Regions from separate parts of the Camelimonas sp. FR25 genome, predicted to be linked through region 2. Evidence: riboswitches for the same ligand, from Rfam matches in the RefSeq annotation. Region 2 holds a riboswitch; the other holds the start of a gene.
The links. A riboswitch is a leader RNA that binds a small molecule or an ion and turns the genes downstream of it on or off. The one in region 2 is predicted to bind S-adenosylmethionine.
Positions count from the first base shown of each region.

Region 1: it holds a riboswitch for S-adenosylmethionine, as region 2 does, so the genes downstream of both, metA (homoserine O-acetyltransferase MetA) here and AC6A67_RS10000 (O-succinylhomoserine sulfhydrylase) in region 2, are expected to answer to the same signal.

Region 1 is NZ_JCAWFG010000017.1:121,161-131,899, forward strand. Features, by position in the region: gene AC6A67_RS01545 (deoxyguanosinetriphosphate triphosphohydrolase) at 1-688, opposite strand, end outside; gene erpA (iron-sulfur cluster insertion protein ErpA) at 998-1,324, shown strand; gene AC6A67_RS01555 (aq_1923 C-terminal domain) at 1,693-3,840, shown strand; gene AC6A67_RS01560 (CatB-related O-acetyltransferase) at 4,120-4,731, shown strand; SAM-I-IV-variant riboswitch at 4,986-5,093, shown strand; gene metA (homoserine O-acetyltransferase MetA) at 5,164-6,081, shown strand; gene AC6A67_RS01570 (acyltransferase family protein) at 6,340-7,455, opposite strand; gene AC6A67_RS01575 (glycosyltransferase family 2 protein) at 7,777-8,751, opposite strand; gene aspS (aspartate--tRNA ligase) at 8,967-10,739, opposite strand, start outside.
Region 2 is NZ_JCAWFG010000078.1:84,676-95,414, reverse strand. Features, by position in the region: gene rsmI (16S rRNA (cytidine(1402)-2'-O)-methyltransferase) at 1-49, opposite strand, end outside; gene hemW (radical SAM family heme chaperone HemW) at 311-1,510, opposite strand; gene AC6A67_RS10020 (Fur family transcriptional regulator) at 1,757-2,377, opposite strand; gene AC6A67_RS10015 (class I SAM-dependent methyltransferase) at 2,708-3,418, opposite strand; gene AC6A67_RS10010 (glycosyltransferase family 4 protein) at 3,415-4,629, opposite strand; gene AC6A67_RS10005 (Lrp/AsnC ligand binding domain-containing protein) at 4,711-4,947, opposite strand; gene AC6A67_RS10000 (O-succinylhomoserine sulfhydrylase) at 5,263-6,447, opposite strand; SAM riboswitch at 6,601-6,678, opposite strand; gene AC6A67_RS09995 (hypothetical protein) at 6,770-7,513, opposite strand; gene AC6A67_RS09990 (ABC transporter substrate-binding protein) at 8,608-9,789, shown strand; partial or broken gene AC6A67_RS09985 (ABC transporter ATP-binding protein) at 9,810-10,594, shown strand; gene AC6A67_RS09980 (ABC transporter ATP-binding protein) at 10,587-10,739, shown strand, end outside.

The sequences.
Region 1 (10,739 bases), on a different contig from region 2:
CAGCCCGCCAGCCATCGTCGAGGTCATGGGCGTTATAGGCGATGTCGTCGGCGATGGCGGCGCATTGCGCCTCGGCGCTGGCCTGGGTCGACAGCCACAGATCGTGACCGGCGTCATATTCCAGGATGGCGGCGGGCACGCCATGGGCCGCGTAGCGCGGCGTCGGCTGGCCATCGGCGCTCCGCAGCGGGCCATTGTGCTTGACCAGGCCCTCCAGCGTCTCCCAGGTCAGATTGAGCCCGTCCCAGGCTGCGTAGCGGCGCTCCAGCCGGGTGACGACTCGCAGCGCCTGGGCGTTATGATCGAATCCGCCGATCTCGCGGGTGCACGCATCCAGCGCGTCCTCGCCAGCATGGCCGAAGGGCGTGTGGCCAAGATCATGCGCCAGCGCCACCGCCTCGGCCAGATCTTCATCCAGGCCCAGACAGCGGGCGATGGCCCTGGCGATCTGGCTGACCTCGATGGTGTGGGTCAGCCGGGTGCGATAGTGATCGCCCTCATGCTGGACGAACACCTGGGTCTTGTGTTTCAGCCGCCGAAACGCGGTGGCGTGAATGATCCGGTCACGGTCACGCTGGAACGGGCTGCGCGTCGGCGAGGCGTCATCGGCGAACAGCCGCCCGCGGCTCTCGCCCGGACGGCACGCCCACGGCGCTGTCCAGCGTTCGCCATGCAGTCGCGCCTGCATCATCATGCGCCCTCCGGTGGTTGAAGCCCGCGCCCGCCAGACATACCTTTGAGGTAAGGTCGGCCAGGGCGCCGCGCCAGCCAGGACGGCCAGCGCATCGACGGCAAGGTTATATGCAAGCTATCTGGCCCAGCCAGAAGGCGGACCCTGCGGCGGATTCGGCGGCATGCTATCAGGCGTTGAGCCAGTTGCGCCATCGACGCCGCCGGACGCTGGACCCAGGGTTACGGGCGTCAGGCGACGCGCTTTGGCCCCGAACAGGCGGCTCATCGGCTATTGGGCCTGAATGACAGTGGTGAGACACGCGCGATGCAGAATGTGACAGTCACAGAACGGGCGGTGAACCGCATTCGCAAGGTGCTGGCAGGCGAGCCGCAAGGCGCGATGCTGCGCATCAGCGTCAATGGAGGCGGCTGTTCCGGCTTCCAATATGTCTTTGACATCGACCGCGATCAGGCGGCGGATGACGTCATCATCGGCGAGCCCGGGGCTGGCGTGCTGGTTGATCCGGTGTCGCTGGAATATATGCAGGGCTCGGTGATCGATTTCGTCGATGATCTGATGGGCCAGGCCTTCAAGATCGAAAACCCCAACGCCACCGCCTCCTGCGGCTGCGGCACCTCCTTCGCCATCTAAGCGCCGGACGCGATCCGCGGCGCTGCGCGCGAGGCGACGGATGCCCGCGCCGGACAAGGCTGACGCCTGACCACTGGCACAGGCCCACTGGTGCAGGCGCAGCGCTCAAGGCTGCGCTTACAGGCTGGGTCATCCACCCACAATCATGTGTGCTGGGCGCCTGGCTGCGGCCCGCGCCACAATCCGCGCTGGATTGCCGTGCACTTCAACCGCATAGAGCGTGCACTGTGCGGTCCGTTACAGACGCCGCTCCGTATAGACCAGTACAGACCGGATGAAGCGCCATCAGGCCGCTTGCGCCGCGCGATCGCTCTGGCTTCGGCCATGGCCTTGCGCCGCCTTGCGTGCAGCATAAGGATCAGTGTTCCATGACGTCACGACCGACTGGCTCCCACGCGCCTCTGTCGACCCCGCGCAAGGGCCGTCGCATCGCCGTGGCGGGCGCGACCGCCTTCGCTGTGGCTGGCCTCGCCCTCGCCGGCGGCGCCCAGTGGACCGCCCATGAGGTGCGCAGCGCATTGGCCGGCGCCGGCCTCGATGTCGCCGCCGTCAGCGTCGACCCGCTGTCAGGCGCCGTCACCCTCGACGGCCTGTCCGCCAGCCAGAACGGCGTGCAGATTCGCGTCGGCTCGATCGAATCGACGGGCGACTTCGCCCTCGCCTCGCCGGCGTCCGCCGCCAGCGCCGTGACGCTGACTGACATCGCCATCAGCGGCGACAGCATCACCCTGCGCATTCCGCGCCTTGAGGTCAGCGGCGATGATCTGGACGAAGCCCGGCTGCGCGCTATTTTCGACAAGACCGCCAAAACCCCACTGGCCCAACGCCTGGCTGGGCTGAAGATCAGCAAGGCCACCTTGCCCGAACTGATCATCGAGCAGAAGGCTGGCGACGTCAGCTCCACCTCCACCTGGTCGCAGGTGACGATCACCGATCTGCATGATGGCGTCGCCGGGGCGGTGACGGCGGCTTCGGCGAGCTTCGCCACCAAGGCCGACAAGGTCGACAGCAAGGGCTCCATCGGCGCCTCGACCATGGAGCGCGTCAACCTCGCCCACATCGCCCGCATCTACACCGAGGGCGCCGCCAGCGAGGCCGATCGCGCTGTGCTGCCGGCCTATGGCGCATTCAGCGTCAATGATGTGCGGGTGAGCTCTGAGGACGCCAACGTCGCCATCAAGAGCGTCACCGGCAAGGAATTCCGCATGCGGCTGCTGCGCGCGCCGCTGATCGACATCATGGCCGAGATCGAGAAGGTCAAGGATCCGGAAGAGCTGGAGCCCAAGGCCCGCGCCGCCTATCTGCGCAATCTGGCCGATGTGGTCGACGCCTTCTCCTTCTCCGAGGCCGCCATCACCGGCGTGACCTTCGACGCGCCAGCCGCCGACGACGACGCCGAAGAGGCCGACGCTGACCAGGCGGGTGCAGGCGAATCGGGGGCAAGCAAGGCGGATGGAGGCAAAACCCAGTCCACCAAGGTCAAGCCTGCGGCTGAGCGGGTGCGGGGCGAGCTCGCCAGCATCGGCCTGTCTGGCGATCCGGCCAAGGGTGGCCTGACCCTGGGCGGCTTCAAAATGGTTCCGGCCCAGGGCGATGTGGTGTCGTTCGCCTCGGCCAGCCTCAGCGGCTTCGGCGTCAACAGCCTCGCCAAATTCTTCCGCGAGCAGGCGGCGGCGCTGGAGGCCGGCAAGGAGGCCGACGACCTCTCCGCTTTGGCCCTCGACGGCGACTTCAGCCTCAATGACCTCACCGTTGACGTCGCCCAGGATGACAACCCGGCCGAGCGGGTGAAATTCACCCTGCGCAATTACACCGGCAGCTATCGCAATCCGGTCGACGGCGTGCCGAGCAGCATCAACACCGCCATCAACAATCTGGTGATTGATCTGCCAAAGCTCCCCGACGCCCCAGCCGCATCGGAGGATGGCGAGGAAGACGAGTCCTCCATGAGCGATAGCGTCCGCAAGTTGCGGGCCATGGGCTATGAGCGGCTTGACCTGTCGGCGAAGCTGGACGGCGGCTGGAACGCCGCCGCCAAGGAATTGCGCATCGGGGAAATCTCGTTCAGCGCCGTTGATCTTGGCGGCCTCAGGATCTCCGGCCTGCTCGGCAATGTCAGCAAGGATGTGTTCACCACGGACACCGACCGCTCGCAGGAAGCCCTGATGGATGCGCGGCTGAAGACCCTGACCCTGGGCGTCACCGACAGCGGCTTCGCCGGCCGCTTCGCGGCGCAGCAGGCGAAGGAGCAGGGCGGCGACGCGGCGACCATCCGTGCTGGCTGGGCGGCGCTGGCCCAGATGCTGCTGCCGTCGGTGCTGGGAACTAGCGAGGGCGCCAAAACCCTGAACACGGCGCTGGGCAATTTCATCCGCGCCAATAATGGCGGCGTCGACATCACCCTGACCTCGAAGAAGCCCGATGGCGACGCCATCAGCGACATCACTTTGTCAGCGATGTCTGGCGAGCCGGACAAGCTGTTCCAGCAGTTTGACGTCAAGGCGGTGAACCGCTGAGCGCCCAGGCGTGGTCAGGCTGGGGTGGCGATATCGGCTTTTGCTGATGTAAAGCGCCCGCCCACAGCCTGTCGCTAAGGCTTTTTGACTTTTGCCTGTCGGGCGTCGCACATTGCGGCGCCCGGTTTGCTTTGGCGTCGCCTTTAAGCGCCGGCCCTGCGCGCAACGCCAGCTGGCGGCCAGTCCGGTCACTGCGGAGCGCCAGCAAGATCATTTGATGGGGCGGCGACCGGATGCATGACCGGTCGGGCTCGGGGACCAGGCAGGGGGCGGGTGCGCATGGGGCTGATCGGACGTCTGGTGAACCCGCACAATGAAACGCGCGTCCACCTGGCGAAACTGGCGAAAAAGCGCGGCTTCGAGATCGGCGCCTATAGTTATGGCCGCCCCAAGGTGCGCTTCGCCGAATCCGGCGCGCCGCTCAGCATCGGCCGTTACTGCTCCATCGCCGACAAGGTGGAGATCCTGCTCGGCGGCAATCACCGCATGGACTGGATCTCGACCTTCCCGTTCCCGGCGTTTCCGGCGGTGTGGCCGTCCGCCAACGCCGATTATCACGCCACCTCCGGCGGCGTGCACATCGGCCATGATGTGTGGCTCGGCTCGGGCTGCATCATTTTGTCGGGGGTGAGCATCGGCCATGGCGCGGTGGTGGCGGCCCATGCGGTGGTCACCAAAAACGTGCCGCCCTACGCCATCGTCGGCGGCAACCCCGCCCGCGTCATCCGGTTCCGCTTCAGCGAAGACGAAATCGCCGCCCTGCTGCAGACCGCCTGGTGGGACCTGCCGAAGGAGCGGGTCGAAGCGCTGCTGCCATTGCTGCAGGACGTCAGCGTCAGCAATTTCTGCGCGGCGGTGAAGCAGATTCGCAAGGAAGGCCGCGCCGCCTGAGGCGCGCCTTCGGGCGGCTCGCGGCTCGCGGCTCGCGGCTGACAATCGCGTAGCGTCAACTGCTGGTCGTGCGGGCGAGCGTCTATGCGCGGGACCGGCGCCCCCGCCCGATCACGAACTCAACGCCGCCAGCAGCAAATATTTTTCCCTGCGGCGCAGATCAACGACAAAAGCCGTCGCCGCGCGGCGACGCCAATCAGGCGCCCTCTTCGCAACAGCCCACTTGTCTCGACGCCGGAAGCATAATAAACACGATGCAACATCAGGAGTTGGGATCTGTCCCAACGCCAACCTGCCTCATCCGGGCAAGGTGGCGCTCCCTAACGGGAGGATGTGGCCAGCCGGCAATTATACGGATAAAGCCACCGCGCACCTGTCCTGACGAGGCGAAGATCCTCACGCCACTTGCTGGCCATGACACTGGTTGCGCCCATGCCGATCAAATTGCCTGACGACCTGCCCGCTTTCAGCACGCTTGAGGCTGAGGGCGTGATGGTGATGCGCGAGACTGACGCCGTGCGTCAGGATATCCGCCCCTTGCGGATCGGCCTGCTCAATCTGATGCCCAACAAGATCCGCACCGAGACGCAGATCGCCCGGCTGATCGGCGCGACGCCGCTGCAGGTGGAGATGACGCTGGTGCGCATCTCCGGCCACGTGCCGCGCAACACCTCAGCGGAGCACATGATCGCCTTCTACCGGACCTGGGAAGAGATCCGGCATGAGAAGTTCGACGGTTTCATCATCACCGGCGCGCCGGTGGAGCGGCTGCCGTTCAACGAGGTGAATTATTGGGACGAGCTGCGCCAGATCTTCGACTGGACGCAGAGCCATGTGCACAGCACCTTCAACATTTGTTGGGGCGCCCAGGCGGCGGTGCATCACTTCCACGGCATGCCCAAATACGACCTCGACCAGAAGGCGTTCGGCGTCTACCGCCACACCAATCTGTGCAAGGGCTCGCCCTATCTGCGCGGCTTCTCGGATGATTTCTCCATCCCGGTGTCACGCTGGACCGAGGTGCGTCGCGCCGACATCCCGGCGGATTCAGGCATCAAGGTGCTGGCCGAGAACGCCGACGCCGGCCTGTGCCTGTTGCACGACCCGGCCCACCGGTCGCTGCACATGTTCAACCACATCGAATATGATTCCACCTCGCTGGCGGAGGAGTATTTCCGCGACGTCGAAAACGGCACGCCGATCCAGATTCCGCACGAATATTTCCCGGACAACAATCCGGAGCGGACGCCGCGCAATCGCTGGCGCAGCCACGCCCATCTGCTGTTCGGCAACTGGATCAACCAGATGTACCAGACAACCGCGTTCAACCTCGACGATATTGGTCGCTGAGCCACGCCTGGCCCACCGGCTGGGCTGACGCATGCACACGGTGCGCATCAACAATCGGGTGCTGATCAAGCCCGTGCGGCGATTGGGCCGCGGATGCGTCAGCAGCTTCGCGGCCATGGTAGGACACATCAAAGGCCGCCGTCCCCCAGGGGCGGCGGCCTCGCGATTCCTGCCGGTAAGGCGCATGTCGCCATCGGCGCCGCCAGTGGGCCGCCCTGCCCGGGACAGCGCACCTGAACACCGCGCTGGCGCGTCGGCTCAGCGCATCAGCCGCCGTTTGAGATCAAGCGCCGGCTTCTCCACCAGCTTCCACGAGGCGAGGCTGACGAGGCCCGTAAGCAGCAGCGACGGCGCCATCAGCGCCCACGCCCCGAGCAATGGAAACAGCGCGTGCAGCGTCTGCTGCACCGGCCAGCCATAGAGATAGACGCCGTAAGAGATGTCCTCCTTCGGCTCGCGTATGCGTCGGCTCACCGGCACCAGCGACAGCCACATCAGCACATAGGCCGTGGTGACGAACAAAAGCGCGTTATAGGCGAACGTGCCATGGGCCAGCACGGTGGCGGCGATCAGCGCCGCGCAGGCCAAGAGCGACAGCCGGATCGCCCCGCCAAAGCGGTAGAGCAGCGCCCCCGCCGCAAACAGCATCGGCAGGCGCAACATAGTCTGCAGCCCCTTGTCGGCGTCTGGCTGCATGACATCGAGGGCGAGCACCGCCAGGGTCAGGCCGCAGAACAGGCCGAGCGCCAGCCGACGGCTGCGCAGCAGGCCAACGACGCCGATGACGAACACCGCCGCGTAGCAGATCACCTCATATTTCAGCGTCCACACCGTGCCCATGGGGAAGCGGTATGGATTGTCGGCGAACACCCCGGGCAGCACCGTGTTTGACTTGTAAGTGGTCAGCGTCTGCCAGACGAAGGACCACGTGCCGGGTTCGCGCAGATAGGCCAGAGGCCCCAGCGTGCTCAAGGCCGCGCCGAGCACCACGCCAACCATCAGGGTGGCGACGATCAGCCCGGGCGCGATGCGCAGGGTGCGGGCATAGAGGTAATCGAGCCAGCCGCGCCGGTCGAAACTCATGGTCACCAGATAGCCCGAGATGACGAAGAAGCCATTCACCGCATGCGAGCCCAGCGTGTAGCCGGTGGAGACGGTCAGCGGCTCGTCATTGAGATTGCCTGACACCACGGAGAAGCCATGCGAAATGACCACCAGCACCGCCATCACCAGCCGCAGGATGGTGAAATTATTGGGCCGCCCCAACGCCGCCTCGGTGACGGTGGGCGCGTCGAACAGCCCGCCGCTCCATGGCCTGGCGACGGCGGCGGGGCCAGCGGCGACGCCGGCGCTCACAGGTGACTGTGCGTTCATACAACCTTCCCGGCGACATTGCCGGCTCGCGCCAGCACCCGACGCGCCTCCGGCGTCGCGTTCTGGTCAAGCCCAGACGGCGCTTGCGTAGTGCAGGTCACAGATGCTTCAGCATCGTCGCGGCCTGCTGATCCTTCACGCGCGCCTGTCGAACATTTAGCCGGTTTGGACCAGATAGCGCGTCAAAGCACAAGCATGCAGCCGACGCCGCGTCACAGACGTGAAGCTGTAGACCGCCGGGGCCAGAGGTTGGGCCGCGCCCCCGCCGAGGCCTGGATGCACGGGCGCCGCTCGACAGAACCCACGGCAGCGCATCGCGCCTTACTCCGACAGCGGCGTGGTTACATCCAGCCCCTGGCGCGCCAACGCGCTGCCGCCGCGCAAATACGCCCACGCCCCGGCGGTGCTGCCGGCATAGCGTTCGATGACGCTGCGGCGGAAGCTGAACAGGGCCAGCAGCGTCTTGGCGCCATTGATCAGCAGCGTCGCTGGCGCCGGCGATTTGAGGCCCCATTTGGCGGCGACATAAGCGTTCGACCACGCCATATGCCAGCGGGTGCGAAAGATCAGGCCGCGCGCCTTGCCCGGCGCAGCGCCCGCTGATTTGCCGCGCCCGTGCCGGGCCACCGCCCCATCCACATGCACCAGCGCAAGGCCCGCGTCCGCGACGCGGCGGCACAGATCATTGTCCTCGTAGAACAGGAAGATATTGGGATCGTAGCCGCCCAATTGCAGAAACAGCTCGCGGCGCATCAGCAGGCAGGCGCCGGACAGAAATGGCGTGCAGCAATCACCTTCCGGCAGCCGTGATGCGTCGCGCTCATTGTGCAGATAAGGCGACAGCAGCGACCGGCGCTGGAAAAACACCCGTCCATCGGGCTCGACGATGCGCGGCGCCAGCATGCCGGCGTCTGGCCAGCGCTGCGCCGCCGCCAGCAATCGCCCGACGGCGCCAGGATCGGGCGCGCAATCAGGGTTGATGATCAGCACGAAGGGCGTGGCGGCGGCGGCGACACCGCTATTGTTGCCACGGCCATAGCCCTCGTTGCGGGCGTTGCGCAGCACGCGCGCCCCATGCGCCCTCGCGACGGCGACGGTGTCATCGCTGCTGGCGTTGTCGACCACCAGCATGGCGACGCCCTCGCCGGCCAGCGCCGTAAGGCAATCCGGCAACGCGGTGGCGCTGTTCCAGGCGACGATGATGGCGGTGACGTCAGACGCCGTCGCCGCCACCGGGCCGTCTGGCTGTGCGGCGCTGCATTCCGCTCCGTCAAGTGCTGTGCTGTTCGCCTGCATCGGCCCGTCACCGCCTCCAGCTCAAGCCCCGCCCCCATGCGCCACCATGGCGCGGACCCAGGGTCATGGCCCATTCCCAGGCTCCCCGCGCCCGCAAGCGCCTGCGCGAGCGCCAAAGCCCTTGTAATTGGTGGCGCGGACCTCAGCCCAAACGCAACAGGCGCCCGCCGTCTCCGGGGGCGCCTGCCATCATTCAGCTGTCGCCAGCCCCCGGCTCACTCTTCCGGGAGGTTGAGGCGGATGTGCAACTCGCGCAGTTGCTTCGGACCGACCTGGGCGGGCGCGCCCATCAGCAGGTCTTCGGCGCGCTGGTTCATCGGGAACAGCGAGATCTCGCGCAGATTGTTGACGCCGCACAGCAGCATGACGATGCGATCGACGCCAGCGGCCATGCCGCCGTGGGGCGGCGCGCCATACTGGAAGGCGCGATACATGCCGCCGAAGCGCTCGATCACCGTCTGCTCGTCATAGTCGGCCAGCTCGAACGCCTTGACCATCGCCTCAGGGCGGTGGTTGCGGATGCCGCCCGAGGCGATCTCATAGCCATTGCAGGCGATGTCGTACTGGAACGCCTTGATGGTCAGCGGGTCCTGATTGTTCAGGGCCTCAAGGCCACCTTGCGGCATCGAGAACGGATTGTGCGAGAAGTCGACCTTCTTCTCGTCCTCGTTCCACTCATAGAACGGGAAGTCGACGATCCACGCCAGCTCGAACCGGTCGTGATCGACCAGCTTGAGGTCCTCGCCGACCTTGGTGCGGGCCATGCCGGCGAATTTATAGAATTTCTGCGGGTCGCCAGCGACGAAGAAGGCGGCGTCGCCTTCCTTCAGGCCCAGCGCCTGACGGATGGCCTCGACGCGCTCCGGGCCGATATTGTTGGCGATCGGGCCACGGCCAACCACGCCGGTCGCGCCCTCGCCTTCGGCCGCGCCCCACATAATGTAGCCAAGGCCCGGCTGGCCTTCGCCCTGGGCCCAGGAGTTCATGCGGTCACAGAACGACCGGCTGCCGCCGCCTGGCCCAGGGATTGCCCAGACCTCATTGCCGGCGCTTTCCAGCATGCGGGCGAACACCTTGAAGTTCGACCCACGGAAGTGCTCGGAGACGTCCTGCATCACCAAGGGATTACGCAGGTCAGGCTTGTCAGAACCGTACTTGCGCAGCGCTTCCGCATAAGGAATGCGCGGCCAGTTCTGCGTCACCGGCTTGCCGTCGGCGAATTCTTCGAACACGCCGGTGATCACCGGCTCCACGGCGGCGAAGATGTCTTCCTGCTCGACGAAGCTCATCTCGAGGTCGAGCTGGTAGAACTCGCCAGGCAGACGGTCGGCGCGCGGGTCTTCGTCGCGGAAGCACGGCGCGATCTGGAAGTAGCGGTCGAAGCCGCTCATCATCAGCAGCTGCTTGTACTGCTGCGGCGCCTGCGGCAGCGCGTAGAACGTGCCGGGGTGGATGCGGCTCGGCACCAAAAAGTCGCGCGCGCCCTCTGGCGAGGAGGCGGTGAGGATCGGCGTCTGGAACTCGAAGAAGCCGCCATCCTGCATGCGGCGGCGCATGCTGGAGATGATGCGGCCGCGCTTCATGATGTTGTTGTGCAGCTTCTCACGACGCAGATCGAGGAAGCGGTATTTCAGGCGGATCTCTTCCGGATAGTCCTGATCGCCAAACACCGGCAGCGGCAGCTCGGCGGACGCGCCCAGCACCTCGGTCTCGGTGACATAGATCTCGATCTCACCCGTCGGCAGATCCGGATTGACCGTGCCTTCCGGGCGGGCGCGCACCTTGCCGTCGACGCGGATCACCCATTCCGAACGGGCCTGTTCGAGCTGGCTGAACGCTGGCGAATCCGGGTCCACCACGCATTGCACCATGCCATAGTGATCGCGCAGATCGATGAACAGCACGCCGCCGTGGTCGCGGATGCGGTGACACCATCCGGAAAGGCGCACCTGGCTGTCGATTTCCGACGCGCTCAGGGCGCCGCACGT
Region 2 (10,739 bases):
GCTCGCGTGTAGCGCCTGTTCTGGAAGACGATCTGGCCGAATCTGTCATGTGCTCTCCGGCGCCCGCAGGCACTGCCCAGAAAAGTAAAGAGGTGCTGCATCGCGAGGGGCCTGGTCAGGCACGGCTGCGCCGCTATCGCCTGCAGCAGGCAGCACCGGGCGCGACAAAGGCCCGCCGCCAGTCATAGCACGGCGATCACGCGCTTTCCCATCCGACGGATGCGCCACATCGATCGGTGCGTATAACCCTGCTGACTCACGCGCGCTGACAAAGGTCTGACCACGCTCCCGGCGCGATGATGGGGGCAGGCTACCGCGCCAGCTGGCTGATGACGGCGTTGAGCAGGGGAAAGCCCTTGTCGGTGATCGCGAGGCGATCACCGTTCAGCCTGACGAGGCCATCTTCAAGCAGATAGCCCAGCTGCCGCTCGTCCAGCGTCCTGCCAGATAGCGCCTTGTAGCGCGCAGGCAAAATGCCTTCCCGCAGCCGCAAGCCCATGACCAGATATTCATCGCCCTGGGCGATTGGGTCGAGCAGCTCGTTCTCGGTGAGGCCATGGCCTTGCGCCTCCACCATATCGAGCCATTTCTCGGGCGACAGCTCTGTCGACATGGCGAGGCGTCCCTCAGGCCCAAACAGGCGACCATGGGCGCCTGGGCCGACGCCAGCGTATTCGCCATAGCGCCAGTACACCTGGTTGTGGCGGCTTTCGGCGCCTGGGCGGGCATGATTGGAGACCTCGTAGGCTGGCATGCCATGCCGGTCGCAAACCTCCTGGGTCACATCCCACAGCGCCCGGGCCAGCTCCTCGTCTGGCGTCGTCAGTTTGCCGGCGCGGTACAGACGATCAAACCAGGTGCCTGGCTCAATGGTTAGCTGATACAGCGACAGATGCTCCACGGCATGCGAGATCGCCTCTTCCAGCTCCTGCCGCCACTGCTCCGCCGTCTGTTCCGGCCTGGCGTAGATCAGGTCGAACGAATAGCGCGCGAAGATGCTGGCCGCCACACGCACCGCCGCCAGCGCCTCCTCGGCGCTATGGAGGCGGCCGAGCCGCTTGAGATCGGGATTGTTGAGCGCCTGCACGCCAAGCGACACCCGGTTGACCCCGGCGGCGCGATAATCCCGGAACCGCCCGGCCTCGACGCTGGTGGGGTTTGCTTCGAGCGTAATCTCGGCATCCGGCGCCACGCTCCAGCATTCTGCGATGGCGTCGATGATCGCCGCCACGGTCGCGCCCTGCATGAGTGAAGGGGTGCCGCCGCCGAAGAATATGCTGGTCACCCGTCGCCCGGGCGCGATAGCGGCGCGATGCGCCAGCTCGGTCCTGAACGCCCCAACAAAGCGCGCTTCATCGACCGGCGCGCGCCGGACATGGCTGTTAAAATCGCAATACGGACATTTCGACGCGCAGAAGGGCCAGTGCACATAAACGCCAAATCCAGCGTCAAAGGGCGGAAGCCGCCCTGCGTGAGCGGCGCCAGTGGCCGAAACGGACTGAGAAAGCATGATCATGGTGTCCAGCGGCTGTCGTCACGCGCCGCGCGTGAGCCAAATAACCGGGCGACAGGAGCAAACCAGCTGATTGCCCGGCGGCCCTCCCGGCGCATCGACTTAAATCTGACAGCGAAGCTGTCCGTAGCGCCTGACCAGAGTTGGAAAAAATCCCGACGATCCCTTCCAGCGCCAAAACATGAAGGGCCGCGTTGTGCCTTGCTGCTCGTTCGCGGTCAAATGTGGCGCAATCAGTTCGGCTCAAGCGCTGGTGCCCTGCGCTTCCGGCCCCTGACAATGGGCGCAAACGCCGTCAATCTCGACGATCTTGGCCGCAGGCCGGAAGCGGGACGATTTCAGCACGCCATTGATGGCGGCATTGATTCCGGACGATTCAATCTCGTCGACGCCACCGCATGCCGAGCAGATCAGAAACACCGTCACATCATCCGCCGCGTGCTGATGCGGGCAGGCGATGAAGGCGTTGCGCGTCACCAGCCGATGGACGAAGCCTTGCTCGGTCAAAAACTCGAGCACGCGATAGACGCTGATTGGCGCGATACGCTTCGACGTACGGTCGGCGAGGATTTCAGCCAGATCGTAAGCGCCCAACGGACGGTGCGTCTCATACAGCGCCGCCAGCACCGAGCGTCGCAGCTCCGTCAGCCTGACGCCGCGTTCGAGGCAAAGCCGCTCCGCATCCGCCAGGGCGCGGGGCGCCTGCTCCGCGCGCTCGGCGGCATGGGCGCAGTCACCATGGGCATGCCCGGCATCGGGGCCATGGCTATGGTGTGAGTGCTCACCATGGCCGTGCGACCCGTATCCCTGCGACGCCTGAGAAGGCGCAGGGCTGTGGTCCGTGTCGCTGTGGCCGCGTCCCATTGTCATGGTCCCATCAGTTCGAGCCTGCCCAAGGGCGTTTTACCCAAGCGCGTCCTAGCCAAGGGCTTTCTTCCCAAGGGCGTCCTGCCCCTAGGCCCAAAGTCCCGCCTACACGGTACCACAGAACCCGAGCGCGCGTCCGTGTGGCGCCAGCGCGCCGCGAGACGCGACATCGCTGGTCACCGCCAAATGGCAGCCAACCGCTCGCCAGTGCCACCCTTTGAGCGGTAATCGAACTTGGCCTGTGGCTGATACAATGGGGAGCCGCCCGATGCCACGCAACCGCCGGCTGCCCGGCGACAGCTCGAGCAGCTGTGGCGTTGCTCCATGTCAGGCCCGCTTCAGCCGCCACACGCAGGTGCGCTTCACCTCGCTGTCTTCCAGCTCACGCGTCACCGGCACTTCATACAGAGCGATCTGTTCAAGGCGCTGCTTTGGCAAATAGGAGCGGCCCGGATCACCGATCAGCACATCCGCCCCCCGGTTCGCCAAGGCTTCAAGCCAGGCGATGACCCGGGCGGCCAGATCACGTTCGTAGCAGATGTCGCCCGCCAGGATGACGTCCCAGCCCTCATCGACCCAGTCATGTTCCGACCAGCCGCCGCCGCTGTACCGGCCAAGCAGATTGTCGGTCCGCACGCGCAGGTCCACCTTGTTGAGGGCGGCGTTGATGGCGATGGCGCTGGCGGAGAACGGATCGATATCCACTGCTTCCACCATGACAGCTCCCGCCCGCGCGGCGGCGACGCCGACAAGGCCTGAGCCAGAGGCGAAATCGAGCACGTTCTTGCCGCGCACCAGTTCGGGATGGTCGAGGACATGCCGCGCCAGCGCCTGACCACCCGCCCAGGCAAAGGCCCAGAACGGCGGCGGCAAACCGATCTCGCCAAGCTCTTCTTCAGTCTTGCGCCACAGCTCCGTCGCCTCAGTCGCCAGATGGAGCGAGATCTCCGGCGCATGCGGAACTGGCGTAACCTCGGTGTGGGTCCTGATGAACGCCTCACGGTCCTCGATCAGGCGGGCGGCGGTGGTGGCGTTCAAAAGGCGGCTCCGGGTTTCTGCGCCAGCAATCCGGCGTACATAGCCTTCACCGCATCCATCACATGGCGTTCGGTGAAACCAGACAGCAGACGCGCGCGAGCGTTCTCGCCGCATTGAAGGGTGAAAGCACGGTCATCGGCAAGCCGCGTCAGTGCGTGGGCAATTGCCCTTGCATCGTCAGGCGGCGCGATAAAGCCGTCCACGCCATCGCGAACAAACAGGCGGCAGCCCGGGACATCGGTGGTGACAATGCCCCGACCACAGGCTGCGGCCTCCAGCAAGGTGCGTGGCAGGCCTTCGCCACCGCGCGAGGGCAGCAGCGCCACATGATGGTCGCGCCATACGCCAGCGATATCACTGGTGCGGCCATGCCATGTCACACCCGGGAGGGCGCTCCACTGGCGCAGGGTCTCCTCCGGAATCGCTTTGGGGTTGGATGGATCGGGCGCGCCATACAGCGACAGCGTCACGTCGGCCCCCTGGTTTCGGGCCATCTGCACCGCCGCCACCGCGAGATCCACGCCCTTTGACCATAGCATGCGCGCGACCATGGCGACGCGCAGCGCGGCCCCTTCAGGTTGCGGCGTCGGCGTGAATTCATCTGGATCGACGCCTGCGCCGCCGACCAGCACGACGCGCGGGTCATTGGGCGACAGCCGCAATCCCACGGCGTCGTCAGGGTTTTCAAACAGATAGCGGGTCGTGGCGTTTTCGAGTGGTCCGCGCAACAGCGCGCGGATCGCTCGCGCGGCGGTCATGCCCAGCGCATCCTGGCGCGCCCCGAGAAAGCCAAGGCCGGTGAGGGCATAGACGCGTCGGGCAATGCCGGTTGATCGCGCCGCAAGGCCGCCAAGCAGGATCGGTCTGAGGGCGATCATATGTAGGATATCGGGCTGAACCTGGCGCAGGATGGCGCGGAGGCGGGCGATATTTGCCAGGACGGCCAGCGGATTGAGACTCTTTCGCTCGGCCTCAAGGGCGATGACCCGCGCCCCGGTCGCCTCGATCATTTGTTGATGCGCGCGCACCCGCGTGATCACCACCACATCCATGCCCATCTCGCGCGCCGCGCGCGCCATGGGCAGGAAGTGTGAGCAGAAGAACCAGTCCTCGGTGATCAGGAAGGCGATGGTCGGCGAAGGGACGTCGGCGATCGTGCCTGGCGCGGCCGGCAGGCGACTGACGGCGCCCTGCGAGGGAGTATCTTGCAAGATCGTGCTCTCTGTGGCCGTCCGTGATGCCCGCAGGGCTGCCGCCGTGGCTTCCCGACGAGCCCGGGGTGAGGCCTGCGCTCAGAACGCCTTGAAGGTGATCAGCGTTCGCGTATCAGCGATGCCCGCGATGGGCTGAACCTTCTCGGCGACGAAATGGCCGATATCGACCTCACGATCGACGTGAAACTTGGCGATAATATCAAAGTCGCCGGCGATGGAATAAATCTCGGATGCAATCTCCCGATCAGCCAGGGCGCTGGCCACAGCGTAGGTCTGGCCCAGCTTGCATTTGATCTGAACGAAGAAGGTCTGCATGGCGTTGGCTCGCATCTTTACGGTGGCGCCTGGAACCCGCCGCCCCGCGCCACATGCCGCGAGGGCAGGCTGGCGCGACAGTCATATGACGTCAGGTCTGCGGCCCTGTGTCTGGCCGTCGCGGTCGCCGGGTGGACCATGCTCCGCAGAAGTCATGGCGCGCCCAGCTCGAACAGGCGCGCCAGTCCGACGGCCCGGCGCGCCACGCTGTGTTAACACAGCGGGCGCACTGGCGGCAAAGAGCGCCGCGCGGGCCTGACCAGGAGGGGCAAGCCGCAGGGGCGGCGGCGCCCCACTCTTGCCCTAAGGCCGGTGTCACAGGCGATCGAGCGCGTCCGTCAGGTCAGCGATCAGGTCGTCGTGGTGCTCAAGGCCAACCGACAGCCTGAGCAGGCCATCCGACACGCCCATGGCCGCGCGCGTGGCGTCATCAAAGCGCTGGTGCGTCGTGGTGGCGGGGTGGGTGATCAGGCTCTTGGCGTCGCCGAGATTGTTGGAGATCTTGACCAGCGACAGCGCGTTCATGAAGCGGAACGCGCCCTGCTTGCCGCCCTCAACCTCCAGCGCCAGCAGGGTCGACCCCGCGCGCATTTGCCTGGCGATGAGGTCTGCCTGCGGATGGTCGGCGCGCCCGGGATACACCAGACGCGTCACCTTGGGGTGCGTCGCCAGGGCGTCAGCTACCGCGGCGGCGTTGGCGGTCTGCTGGCGCACCCGCACCGCAAGCGTCTCAAGACCCTTCAGCATGACCCAGGCGTTAAACGGCGACATCGCCGGTCCGGTCTGGCGCAGGAAGTTGAAGATGTGGGCGTTGATGAATTCGTGGCTGCCGAGGATGACGCCGCCCAGGCAGCGGCCCTGGCCATCAATGTGCTTGGTGGTGGAATAGATGACGCAATCGGCGCCCAACTCAAGCGGGCTCTGCCAGATCGGCGTGGCGAACACATTGTCGACCATCAGCGTGGCGCCGACAGCGTGGACGATCTCCGCGACACCGGCGATATCGACGATCGAGAGCGTAGGGTTGGCCGGGCTCTCAATCAGCGCTGTGCGGGTGTTGGGGCGCACTGCCGCCCGCCACTGGTCGAGGTCTTCGCCATCCACCAGCGAAACCGCCACGCCATAGCGGGGCAGCAGCTCATCGGTGAGCCAGCGCGACGAGCCGAACAACGCCTTGGCTGCAATCACATGATCGCCAGCGCTGACCTGGGCGAGCAGGGCTGCGGTCACCGCCGCCATGCCGGATGCGGTGGCGCGCGCAGCTTCGGCGCCTTCCAGGGCAGCCATGCGCTGCTCAAACATTTCCACGGTCGGGTTGGAAAAGCGGGAGTAAAGGAACCCTGGCAATTCGCCCTTGAAGCGCGCCTCGCACTCTTCAGCTGACTGGTAAACATGCCCCTGGGTCAGGAACATCGCCTCGGAGGTCTCGCCAAACTGCGAGCGCAAGGTTCCCGCGTGCACCAGACGGGATTCAGGGCGGAGGGGGCGGTTGATAGCCACAATAGTCTCCCGACAGCTTGGCCCCGCAGGGCCCTTGATCCAGCGCAGACGCTGGCATCGCTCCGTCGGAGCCAGGGTGGGAGCGTGTGACACGCTCCGCGCCGCGACCCGGGCGGACATGAAAAAACCCGGCCTGACAAAAGCCGGGTCGATCAAAAACCGTCCACGGCCCTTTAGCGAATTATTTAACGTGGCTGCAAGCCGGCCGGCCAAATCACCACGATGTACCCGTGGCTTACGCCTGACAGGCGTAAGCGTCAAGCAGCTTTGGCGCCTTGGCGCTGTCATCCTGACAGGCGACAGGCGTTGGCGCGCGAGGCCTCTAATAGGCCGGCGCGGTGATAACGCCACGTTCGGTGGCGACGACCCAGATCGAGCCGCGCCGGTCGATGCTGATAATGCGGCCGAGACCGGCGACATTCTGGCCCCGCCGCACTTCAACCACGCCAGCACTACGGCCTTCGAGCACGGCGACGCCCCCCGACACATTATGCAATACCCAACCGCGCACCAGCGCCGCCGGCGCCGTCAGCGGGGGCTCCGGGATCGGCGCTGGCGGTCGGAGCGCCTGTGTTGCAACGCCGTTGTCGCCATGGGCTGTCGCGGCCGGAGGCGCCGGCAACCGCGCCGGCCCGTCACGATCGATCGCCGATGGCGCAGACGGATCCACAGGCCGTGTCGCCAGGGCTGCAATGCGCTGCTCGAGCGCCTCAATGCGCCGGTTGAGCGCGACGACAGTGTCTGGATGACTATTGCTGGCCGTCGCCGATGGCTGCGCTGACCGGGCCTTATCAGCGCTTTCCAGCGCGGTGATCCGGTCTTCAACGGACTTGACGCGTGCGGCTACGCGGTCTGACGGCTGATCGGCGCCGCCGGACTTCTGCTCAAGGGCGGTGATGCGCGCGGCGAGGTCCGCCGCCGCACGCTCAGCCGCAGTAGACCGGGACGATGTAGCGGCGCGCTCTTTCTCGATCTCCTCAAGCGCCGTCGCGATCTTGCCGTCGCCCGCCGGCTGCGGCGCGGCGGGCTGCCCGGGCGCCGCCAGCCAGCTGATCAGCAGCGCCATTGCGGCGCCGCCAAGTGCGCCGAGCGCAAGTGGTTTGACGGTAGATGGCGAAGCGCCTGCACTTGCCGGAGCGGACGCGGCTGCGTCGCCCCCGCGCTGGCCCGGCTTCCAGTCTGATTGTGGCTGCGATGGTCTGTAAGGTTCGGTTCGGGCGCTCGTGTCAGCACCGGGCTCCGTGGCGGTTGCGGCGGCGGACGGCGCTGCGCCAGCGCCGATCCGGTCCCGCGCGTCGACCATAGGCGATGGCGCCTGGTTCTTTGTCGTAACAGCAGATGTGTCGCTCCCACCGGCTGCCGCTGAAACGACATCTGCCGCGCGTGAGCCTGAAGGGGGCGTCGCGGAGTCTGAGGTCACAGGTTTTCCGCCATGGCGGGGACTGGTCGCGCCAGCCTTGCCTGCGCCAGCGGCGGTCGGGAGCGTGGGGTCCGTTGGCGCCTTCGGGTCAGTCGTCAGCCCGGCTTGAGCTTTGGGCGGAGCGGCGGCCACGGCTGGCTTTGCGGCCTTGGTCTCCGATGCGGGCGAGGCGCCGGCGGCTTTGCCTGCGCTGGCGGAGGGCTCCGCCGGGGCCTTCGGTTCCAGCTTGCTGTTGTCCGCCACTCTATTCTCCCTTGCCCTTGCAGCAGCGTGAGCCGCTTCGCCCATCCATCCTGGCGCGCCACGGCGGCTGTCCGATGGCAAGCTCAAACTGCGGATCGTCAAAACCGTGATTTTTTGGCCGATTGAGGGCAGGGTTGCTATCGCGCAACCTTAATACGCGGCCAGATCACTTACGGGCCAGGACGCACTCACGATTGTCCGAAATTTACAACCGACCAGAACGTCGAATTGTGGCGAACGGCGGAATAATAACATGCTGTTGATCAATTGGTCGAAGCTGTGTCCGATTCAAGGCGGGCTGCCTTGACAAGTCGCTGTAAAGCAAGGTCATTAGGGTTCTACCAAGCGGTTGATCTATGCGCTGACGTCAACCCTGGTCGGATCAGCTGGATGGGCTATGCCCGTAGAGGAGGCGAAAAATGGCTGAAATGGTCAGAAAATGCGCCCTGGTCAGTCGATTCGCGTGCGCGGCGGCGCTGGCTGTCGGGGTGACAGGTTTGGCTTCCGCAGCGGAACCAGGCGCCAGCGCCCAGACAGGCAAGTTCTCCGACAATATTGTCCGGATCGGCGTGCTGAACGACCAGTCCGGCGTCTACGCCGACTTTGGCGGCAAGGGCTCGGTCGCTGCGGCGCGTCTGGCCATTGAGGATGTGGGCGGCAAGGTGCTGGGCGTGCCCGTGCAGCTGGTCGACGCCGACCATCAAAACAAGGCCGACATCGCCTCCAGCATTGCCCGCCAGTGGTATGACGCCGACAAGGTCGACGCGATCGTCGAGCTGACCTCGTCCTCGGCTGCGCTGGCGGTGCAGCAGCTGACGCGCGAGAAGAAGCGCATCAATATCGTTACGGGCGCCGCCACGTCGGAGCTGACCGGCAAGCAGTGCTCCCCTTACGGCTTTCACTGGGCGTTCGACACCTACGCCATGGCCAAGGGCGTCGGCGGCGCGCTGGTTGATCAGGGCGGCAAGGACTGGTTCTTCCTCACCGCCGACTACGCATTCGGCCATTCTCTTGAGGAGCAGACGGCAAAATTCGTGACGTCCAAGGGCGGCAAGGTGCTGGGGCAGGTGCGTCACCCGCTTAACACCTCGGATTTCTCGTCATTCCTGCTTCAGGCGCAAAGCTCCGGCGCCAAGGTCATCGGCCTCGCCAATGCGGGGATGGACACGTCGAACGCCATCAAGGCGGCGGCGGAATTCGGCATCGTCCAGGGCGGACAGCGCCTGGCGTCGCTGCTCGTCACTCTGTCTGAGGTGCACGGCCTCGGCCTGCCAGCCGCCAACGGTCTGGTTCTGTCTGAGGGCTTCTACTGGGACCTTGATGACAAGGCGCGCGCGTTTGGCGAGCGCTACATGAAGGCCACAGGCCGCATGCCCAACATGATCCAGGCTGGCACCTATTCGGCTGTCCGCCAGTACCTCAAGGCCATCGAGGCGGCAGGCACGGACAATGCCGATGCTGTCGCCGCCAAATTGCGAGAATTGCCGGTTGAGGATGCATTCAGCCGCAACGGCAAGGTGCTGCCTAACGGCCGCATGGTGCACGACATGTACCTGTTCGAGGTGAAGAAGCCTGCCGAAAGCACCAAACCATTCGACTATTACAAACTCCTGGCGACCATTCCGGGCGATCAGGCTTTCATGACCGTCAAGGAGAGCGGCTGCCCGCTGGCGAACTGAGATGACATCACACACACACCATCATAACGGCGGCTCCGCTTCCGGGGGGGCTGCCGGCGGCATTGTCCTGTCCGCCAAGGGGCTTACCAAAGAGTTCAAGGGCTTCGTTGCGGTCAAGGACGTCGATCTTGCGGTGCGCGAGGGGTCGATCCATGCGTTGATCGGCCCTAACGGCGCGGGCAAGACCACGTGCTTCAACCTGCTCACCAAGTTTCTGCAACCGACGCGCGGCGTCATCACCTATCGCGGGCGCGACATCACCGGCCTTGCGCCGGCGGAGATTTCCCGCCTCGGCGTCGTGCGCTCGTTCCAGATTTCAGCGGTGTTCCCCAGCCTTTCCGTGCTGGAGAACGTGCGCATCGCCCTGCAGCGGCCCGGCAACCTCGCCACCCAGTTCTGGAAGCCGGACAGCAGCCTTTCGGTGCTGAATGACCGCGCCTATGAGCTGGTGAAATCGGTTGGCCTTGAAAGCTTCATCGGTCACACCGCCGGCGAGCTGCCCTATGGACGCAAGCGCGCGCTTGAGCTCGCCGCCACGCTGGCGCTCGAGCCCGACGTGATGCTGCTCGACGAGCCCATGGCGGGCATGGCCCATGAGGACATTGGCCATATCGCCGACCTGATCCGCCAGGCGGCCCAGGGGCGCACGGTCGTCATGGTCGAGCACAATCTCCATGTGGTCGAAGACCTCTGCGATGCGGTCACCGTGTTGCAGCGTGGCGAGATCCTCGCTGAGGGCGACTATCAGACCGTCAGCCAGGACCCGCGCGTCCGCGAAGCTTACATGGGGTCCGAGCATGACTGAGCCATTGCTTGAGGTGAAAGGCCTTCAGGCCTGGTATGGCGAAAGCCATGTGCTGCACGGCGTTGACCTGAAGGTGCATCGCGGCGAGACCGTCACGCTGCTTGGCCGCAACGGCGCCGGCAAGACGACGACGCTGAAGTCGATC